2 regions of the Brevibacillus sp. B_LB10_24 genome follow, and region 1 is predicted to be linked to the other one. Evidence: predicted binding sites of a transcription regulator. Region 1 holds the regulator's gene; the other holds the start of a gene.
What was found. The regulator Rex, encoded in region 1, represses fermentation and respiration genes when NADH is low (regulators of the CRP and FNR family bind a similar motif). The targets are predictions, from matches to a motif close to TTGTGAAATATTTCACAA.
Positions count from the first base shown of each region.

Region 2: qoxA (cytochrome aa3 quinol oxidase subunit II) is a predicted target of Rex. The motif match lies at 2,260-2,277, and genes of this name have one in related genera.

Region 1 covers NZ_JBJQOQ010000010.1:10,041-14,471, forward strand. The annotation lists gene ACI7RC_RS11320 (hypothetical protein) at 1-93, opposite strand, end outside; gene ACI7RC_RS11325 (amidohydrolase) at 492-1,787, opposite strand; gene ACI7RC_RS11330 (redox-sensing transcriptional repressor Rex) at 1,798-2,421, opposite strand; gene ACI7RC_RS11335 (ComEC/Rec2 family competence protein) at 2,425-3,336, opposite strand; gene dinG (ATP-dependent DNA helicase DinG) at 3,379-4,431, opposite strand, start outside.
Region 2 covers NZ_JBJQOQ010000015.1:10,615-15,045, forward strand. The annotation lists gene qoxB (cytochrome aa3 quinol oxidase subunit I) at 1-1,221, opposite strand, end outside; gene qoxA (cytochrome aa3 quinol oxidase subunit II) at 1,290-2,231, opposite strand; gene lepB (signal peptidase I) at 2,557-3,114, opposite strand; gene ACI7RC_RS14865 (homogentisate 1,2-dioxygenase) at 3,253-4,407, opposite strand; gene fahA (fumarylacetoacetase) at 4,427-4,431, opposite strand, start outside.

The sequences.
Region 1 (4,431 bases):
CTTGTCTGTCACTTTGCCAAGCGCCATCCCAAGCAAAAACAAAGCAGCAAACAAAGGCAAAAACCACCATAACCGGCGTGGTCGGATGTACATGGACCTTCCTCCCCGTCCTCTTTGTCCTCCCTTGACATGCTTTCCGAAAGCATATGTCATACGGGAAGGTTTTAGAACGGGACGGAAAAGTTTCTAAACATAGCAGACAAGCCGTCGGTCATACTACAGATACACCCCCAAGGAGGTGAGCGCGTGAAACTGCCTTCCATGACGACATCTCCTGAAACGAAACCCGTGCCCTTGCACTTCTTTCGCGTCTCATGGGCAGATTTGTCATCACCGCTTAGAGCCTTGCCCCACCAAACACCATTGACATGGCGGCACACGCCATTAGAGGAAGTATGGCGAGCCAAAAGATCGAACGTCTAACGCGCAACAAAATATTCCCCTGCCTACACCTACCACTTCACTCCTGTCTCGCCAAGACAGGAGACCTTTTAACGTTTCAGCAATTCAAACATGCGGTTTGCCTCAAAGACGGCCTTCTCTTCGTCGATGGTCAGCAGCTCACGATTCCGCATGAGAAAGGTTCCAGCCACAATACTGTCAGTCACGTCGTGTCCATTTGCGGCGTAGACCACATGGGAAACAGGGTTGGGCGCCGGATGGTAGTGAGCCTGACTGGCGTCGAGCATAATCATGTCGGCCTGTTTGCCAACCTCCAGCGATCCCAGTGCCTCTGGCTGAAACACGCAGGCGGCTCCGTAGCGGGTTGCCATCCGCAGCGCTTCCTCTGCCGGTACCGCAACCGGATTGTACGTTACTCCCTTGTGCAAAATCGCCGCAAGCTTCAATTCCTCGAACAAATTGAGATTGTTGTTGCTCGCAGTGCTGTCCGTCCCCAGGGAAACATCGATCCCCTTGGCCAGCATCTCCGGCACCCGGGCCACGCCGCTGGCTAATTTCAAATTGCTGACGACATTATGTGATACTTTTACATCGTATTTTGCCAAAGTCTCTATCTCTTCATCCGTCAAATGTACGGCGTGAGCCACAAGGGTTGGACGGCGAAATACACCGAGATTTTCCAGGTGGGCAACCGGACGAACGCCGTAATCCTTGACGTTCTGCTCCACTTCAAAACGAGTTTCTGACATGTGGATATGAATGGGGAGGTTTAATTCTTCCGCCCTCTCCACAATTTGCCGTATGTAATCCGGCGGACAGGTATACGGTGCGTGCGGCGCCATCATGGTGGTGATGCGGCCGTCAGCCTGCTGGTGCCATTCGCGGGCAAAAGTTGTCGCTTCTTCCAGCTTTCTTCGTCTCTCTTCCTCTGATGTCAAGCCGATTACTCCCCGGCACAAGCGGGCGCGCATGCCGGAGCTGGCCACGGCTTCGGCCACCTCTCCCATGTGATCGTACATGTCGACAAAGGCAGTCGTACCGCTGCGGATCATCTCGATCAGCGACAGATGGGTTCCCCACTTGACGTGTTCGCCGGTAAACTGCGCTTCCAGCGGCCACATTTTCTCTTCTAGCCACTCCTGCAGCGGCAGATCGTCGGCATACCCGCGCAAGAGCGACATCCCGGCGTGACCGTGTGTGTTAATCAGCCCGGGCAGTACGTATTTGTGCTTGCCGTCAATGACTTCATCATATCCCGACAAATTCTCGGGAGTGGGGCCAACGTAAGTGATCCGGTTTCCTTCAAAAGCTACCGCTCCGTCTATGATGACCTCGTTTTGGTCATTTACCGTGATGACGGTCGCATGCGTAATAATTGTCTTCATCTCGTTCTCCTTATTCGTGTATATAGTAAGCCAGACTCTGCAGACTGGAAGTGACATCCGCATTGTCAATCCGCACGTCTTTTTCCGTGTGAATGGTGATGGGGGCAAAATTGAGAATCCCCTTGATTCCCGCATCGATCAACTGCTCGGCCACATTCTGTGCCGCAGCGGCGGGAACGGTAATGATCGCCAGGCGGATCTCTTTCTCCTGAACGATCTGTTTTAAGGCTTCCATCGGCTGAATGGAAAGCCCGACGATTTTTTTGCCGTGTTTGCGCCGATCCGCGTCAAAGATGGCGACGATGCGCATGTTGTCATGCATATAGGCGTTGTAATTGCTGATGGCATGTCCAAGGTTTCCGGCACCGACGAGGACAACAGGGATTTCCCGATCGATCTTGAGAATTTGTCTGATCTTGTTGATCAGGTAATCGACGTCGTAGCCGATTCCCTTTTTGCCGAAATCTCCGAAGGCGGCAAGGTCTTTGCGGATTTGTGCCGGATTGACATCCAGGGTTTCGCCCATCTGCTGCGAGGAGACAGTCTTTACCTTCATCTGCTGCAGATGTGTCAGATAACGCAGATAGACAGGCAAACGGCGAACAACGGCTTCAGAGATCTTGAAGGCTTTCACGCTTTAGCCCCCCTTCGGTTTTTTCTCTACTTCAATTACTTTGTATTCTCTGCCGTTGGATAAAACCGTTATGGTTCCTCTTTGACTGGTCACGTACGTCTCTGCCCAAGACTCGCCTAAACGCTCCATGATCTCTGCCTGCCCCGGCTTCAGCTGGTCAAATGGTTTGCCTGTCTGAATGACTGCCACCTGGGCGTCTACTTTGGTCAAAAACGGCTGAGTAGACGCCTGGTTGCTGCCTTGAGCAGCCACCTTCAGCACTTCCGCAGGCAAAAACTGCGGATACCGTTCCAGCAACCGCTCTTCCGCCTTTTCTCCGACCCCGCTGGTAAAGAGGTAATGCAGTTTATCCTGCCTCAGTGAAAAGACGATCGAGTTGTCCTGGGGCGACAGAAACAGCGGCTCACTCGGGTTTAGCACGGTGAGGACGACGCTCTCATCCAGTGTATACTGATCACCGGCCGACAGCAGCACCAGCTTTTTGTCCGGTTGGATCGGCACGGTCTGCAGGACAGTCGCATAGGTCAGCTTGGGCAGCAGCACAGAATCGATCTGCATCGTCTTTGCCAGTTCAGCATATCCGCCGGCCTGCGCCGGCTGGTCGTTGGTCAACATCACATAATCGATTTTGGTCACCCGGCGTTCCTCCAGCAAGGAGCGCAGCACCTCGGCATCCTCGGCGCTTCCCGTGTCAACCAGCAGCTTTTTGCCGCCCGGCAAGCGGATCAGCGTACTTTCCCCTTCCGGCAATGAAAAAAAGGTGACGACCATCCCGGAGAAGTTCCGTTCATTTTCGGCAGAGAAGGGATCATCCACTTTTACCGCCTTTTTCAGATGGCTGCCGATCGAGCAGCTCGACAGGACAAGGACGACAAACAGCATGAGAACGAGCGGTTTCGGCGTACTTTTCCGCATAATATTGTACCACCTTATTCCTCATCAGACTATTGATTCATTTTATGAATCCGAATGAGGATGCATGCTGTACAGAAACGGATGAACCAGTTCGCGAAGCTGTGTCCATTTCCCCGTCTCGATGCGAAAAGGCGGTAAGGATTGCAGAAAAGCCCGGCCGTATCGGGATTCGACGATGCGGGCGTCAAATACCGCGACGACGCCCCTGTCTGACTGTTGGCGAATCAGGCGGCCCACCCCTTGTTTAAAGCGAATCACGGCATGGGGCAGTGACAGCGTCATAAATGGATTTTTCTGCTCGGCCTTGGCTTTTTCATACCGCCCTTCCAGGAGCGGCAGATTCGGCGGTTGAAACGGCAGCCGCACGATGACCAGGCAGCTGAGCGCTTCACCAGGAATATCTACACCTTCCCAAAAGCTGCTGGTTCCGAGCAGGACAGCTTTTGGCTCGCGCTGAAACATTCTGACCAGCTTGCTTCGGTTTCCGCTGTCGATGCCGTGGCCGAGCAATCGGTAATTCTCGTCAGCCAACTGCTCCTTTAATCCGTCGTAGACCTGCCTAAGCATGGCGTAGGAGGTAAACAGGATCAAGGTGCGTCCTTGGGCCGCCCGGATCAGGTCGGCGCACCCTTGAACCACCGCTTCCAGATAGGCCCCCTCGGTCTCTTTGCCGAGGCTGGGAAAATCGTTTGGAATGAGGATCAAGCCCTGCTGTTCATAATCGAACGGCGAGGGAAGACTCAACGTGCGAACCCGCTCATCCGGGAGGCGGTTCAGACCATAGCGCTCGATGATGTGCGCAAAGCTGTTTTTGACGGTTAGTGTGGCAGAGGTAAGCGTAATGCTCCGCCTGTCGGCAAACAGCTGCTCGGCCAGAGGCCCGGAAACATCCAGTGGAGCGGCATACAGGTAGAGCTGTTTGCGGGTGGTGCGAATCTCCACTTCCGCCCAACAGACGTATTCCGGCTGCTCTGACAAAAACAGGAAATGCAAAACACCCATCCGCTGCTGCAGGTCGTCGAGAATTCCTTCCAGGTTGGTCACCAGGCTGCGCACCGCAAACGGCGGCCGCTCTGACTCCCCCTTCGCCAACCC
Region 2 (4,431 bases), on a different contig from region 1:
GTGGTATTGGTAGTCGGCAGCAGACATCCCGAGCATCACCCCGGTCACCCCGCCGATCGTGAACAGCGGAATGAACAGCATGGCGTAAAGCATCGGAGTGGTAATCACGATTTTTCCCTTCCACAGCGTGAACAGCCAGTTGAAGATCTTCACCCCTGTTGGAACGGCAATCGCCATGGTCGTGATCGAGAAGATGCTGTTCGCTACGGCTCCCTGGCCCATGGTAAAGAAATGGTGCGCCCAGACCAGGAACGAGAAGAGCGAGATGACCACCATCGAGGCAACCATCGATTTGTAGCCGTAGAGGTTGCGCCGCGCAAAGGTTGAGATCACTTCACTGTAAATACCGAATGCCGGCAAGATCAAGATATACACTTCGGGATGGCCCCATACCCAGAACAAGTTGGCCCAGAGCATATCCATGCCGCCATTCGTTGTTGTAAAGAAGTTCGCCCCAAACAGCCGGTCAAACGTCCCCATCGCAAGCGCCACCGTCAACACGGGAAAAGCGAACACGATGATCACGTTGGTAATGAGAGAAGACCATGTAAACATCGGCATTTTCATCAAAGTCATGCCAGGCGCTCTCATTTTCAGAATGGTGGTGATGAAGTTAATACCCGTCATCAAGGAACCGATACCGGCGATCTGGATCGCAATCATGTAGTAATTTGTTCCGACAGATTTGCTGAATTCATTGCCTGCAAGCGGGAAATAAGACGTCCAACCTGCATCGGGAGAACCGCCAACCACGAAAGAGATGTTGAACAGCATGGCCCCCATGAAAAACAGCCAGAAACTTAACGCATTCAAACGGGGGAACGCTACATCGCGAGCGCCAATCTGCAGCGGAACGACGAAGTTCATCAAGGCCATAATAAACGGCATGGCCATAAAGATGATCATCACGACCCCGTGTGTTGTAAAAATTTCATTATAGTGCTGGGCATCCAGCAGCGTGTTGTCCGGCACGGCGAGCTGGGCGCGCATCATAATCGCATCTGCCCCGCCGCGGAAAAGCATCAGCAAAGCGGAGATCAGGTACATGATGCCGATGCGTTTGTGGTCCACGGTTGTCAGCCATTCACGCCAGAGATAACCCCATTTTTTAAAATAAGTCAAGCCCGCAACGATTGCGATCACCGTTAAACCGATGGCAACCATCGACGCGTAAATAGCAGGATTTGGATGAGGTATGGCAAACCGGTCAAAAAAACCCATCTTGTGCGTCTCCTTTCAGAAAACCTAATTGCTTGCCGAGTAAACCGATGTTATACATGCGATGAAAATTAATGATGATCGTGGTTTGATTCTCCTTGCTCCGTATGTTCACCGGCATCGCTTGACTCATGATCATGTCCAGCCTGTTCACCGGCATCGCTTGACCCATGATGATGTCCGCCATGTTCACCTTCCGGAGCCGGCATAAACGCTAAATGGGTACCCGTGTACGTGGATTGGCCAACGTGACCAGGCTCTAACAGCTCCTTGAATTTTTCTTCCGTGAGAGGTGCCGCAGTCGTTTTCACTTCTTTCACCCATTTATCAAATTCATCCGGTGACACCGCTTTTACGTTGAACGTATTTTCAGCGAACCCTTCTCCGCTGAAGTTTGCATTTCGCCCCATGTATTCCCCGGGGACGTCAGCTGCCAGGTATAACGTGTTCACCATGTCGCTCATTGCGTACTTTTGTCCGCCAAGCTGCGGAATCCAGAAGCTGGTGATGGGACCGTAGGAATAAAGCTTAAACTCCAGCGGTCGATTCGTTGGAATGTACAGGTAGTTAACGGTCTCGATATTTTCCTCCGGATAGCTGAAATGCCACTTCCAATTGGAGGAGGAAGCGTAAACCACCAATGGCTTTTGATCCTCGTAGCCTTTTGGCATTGCCTCTACTTTATTGTTGCTTTGCACCGAAACAACTGAAAGGAAGGTGACGATGATAACAGGAATCCCGATACAGATCGCTTCGACAACCTTGCTGCCTTCAATGTGCGGAGGTTCATAATCTGCAGGCTGTTTCGATGCGCGGTATTTGATTAGCATAAAGGCCAATAAAGCGAAAACAGCAATCACGATAAACGACATGATCCCGATAGACAGCATAATGTCTTTGGCTTGCGTTTGCGCTTGAGGACCTTTCGGGTCTAATACCAGTAATGGTTCACAACCGGTCAGTACCGTCATGACAGCCAGAGCAATGCTTATTAAAGCCCATTTCCTTTTCATACAGCTTCCCCTTTCAATTGCTCTTGGAAAGTGAAAAAATTCACAATCATTCTTGCTTGAAGTAAGAGAATTCATGGAACATGCGGGTGTTTTTTTATTGGAATGTTACATTCATGATAACATCGCCATTCATGCGCTCACTGTCCACTTTGTTACGGAATGACGGCTAAATCGTGTCGAAATTGAGAAGGTAACGAACTGGAATCTTGAATTTGTAAAAAGAGGTTTGTCCTACTAGTTGAATGTCCCAGAGCTATAAATCCCGTTGTTTTACGCTAAGGAAAGGAATGGACCCTCTCCCCGTAAAACCGAGGAGAGGGTCCGTTTATTGAAAGAAATTAAACTCAAACACGCTCTTGCCTAACACGTGATTGAGCGGGATAAACCCGATGTCTCGGCTGTCCCTGCTGTTGTTGCGGTTGTCCCCCATGACGAAAATATGGTTTTCCGGAACAACCCATTCCCCGTCGGCCACAAAATCCATCGTCTCCTTGATATAGGGCTCTTCTAGGGCTTGGCCGTTGCGGTACACTTTGTGATCCTTAAACTCCAAAACATCCCCGGGCCTGCCGATCACCCTTTTTATATAAAGGAAGTGGTTTTCTGTCTTCTGAAACAGACCGAACAACGGATTCTCCAATAAGTCATCCTTGAAAGTACGCTGTCGATCCACGCGGCTGTCGATGACGACGATATCGCCGTAGTCGGGAAGATAGGAAAAAGTATGGGAAAGCTTTGATACAATGACCCGTTCCTGATCATGCAAGGTAGGGTCCATCGAATGGCCTTCCACTTTGAAAGGTTGGAATACAAATATGCCGATAAACAGAGCGAGTATGACAGCTATCCCCAAAGAGCGGATCCAGCTCCACACCTCTTTTATAATATTCACCAGATTCCCTGCCTCTCCATGTCAGATACGAACCATTATACCACAGCCTGGATTGGCAGGGACAATGACAATGCCATGACACCGGGTAACCCGCTATCATGGCATTGGTTGCAGGCTGGCCCCTGCCGCTTACGCATTCCAGCTGTATTTGTACTGCGGATCCTCGACCGCCTGTGCCTGTTTGACGACGTGCAGGGGACGGAAGGTATCGAGCATGACGGCGAGCTCCTGCGTCTCCTTTTTGCCGATGCTCGCTTCTACCTTGCCCGGGTGGGGACCGTGGGGGATTCCGCACGGATGAAGGGTCAGCGAGCCTTCGCTGATGCCCTTGCGGCTCATGAAATTCCCCTTCACATAGTAGAGCACCTCATCGCTGTCCACGTTGCTGTGGTAATAAGGCGTGGGGATCGCCTCCGGGTGGTAGTCGTACATGCGCGGGACGAACGAACAAATCACCAGATTGTTCGCCTCGAACGTCTGATGAATCGGCGGCGGCATGTGAATCCGTCCGGTAATCGGCTCAAAATCGCCAATATTAAAAATCCAGGGGTAGAGGTAACCGTCCCAGCCCACGACGTCGAGCGGATGATGGTTGAACAAGTGGGAATGCAGGAACCCTCTTGACTTGGTGCGAACCTCGTACTCCCCTTGGTCCGTGTGGGTCTCCAGTACTTCCGGTCCGCGAATATCCCGCTCACAGAAAGGACTGTGCTCCAGAAGCTGTCCGTGATGATTCCGGTAGCGCTTCGGGGTCGTGATCCAGCTCGTCGTCTCGATCACGAGAAACTTCGCTTCCCCCGGATCCGGCACGATCCGGTAGATCGTCCCTACCGGCATGACGATGTAATCCCCGGGCTGGTAGCGCAAGGTTCCGAACATCGTCTCCGCCTTGCCTGTTCCGGCATGGACAAACAACACCTCGTCGCCGTCGCTGTTTCGGTAAAAATAGTCCATCGGCCGGTCAGGCCGGGCCACGGCGATCTGCACGTCATCATTTCCGAGCAAATACTGCCTGCCTTCGACAGCATCCCCGGGCTCCACAAATGGATGGGTAAAAAAGTGCCGATGGCAAAGATCGGCCTGCTCTTCATAGACTGGCCGGCAGTCCTTGAGCAGCGCAGAGTGTACGATCCGGGTCGGCGGATTGTGGTGATACAGGATCGATTGGATGCCGGAAAATCCTTTCGTGCCCATGACTTGTTCCCGATACAAAGTGCCGTCCTGCTTGCGGAAAATCGTATGCCGCTTCCGCGGGATTTCCCCCATCTGACGATAAAATGGCATGTAGAACCCTCCTTCGTGCTTACT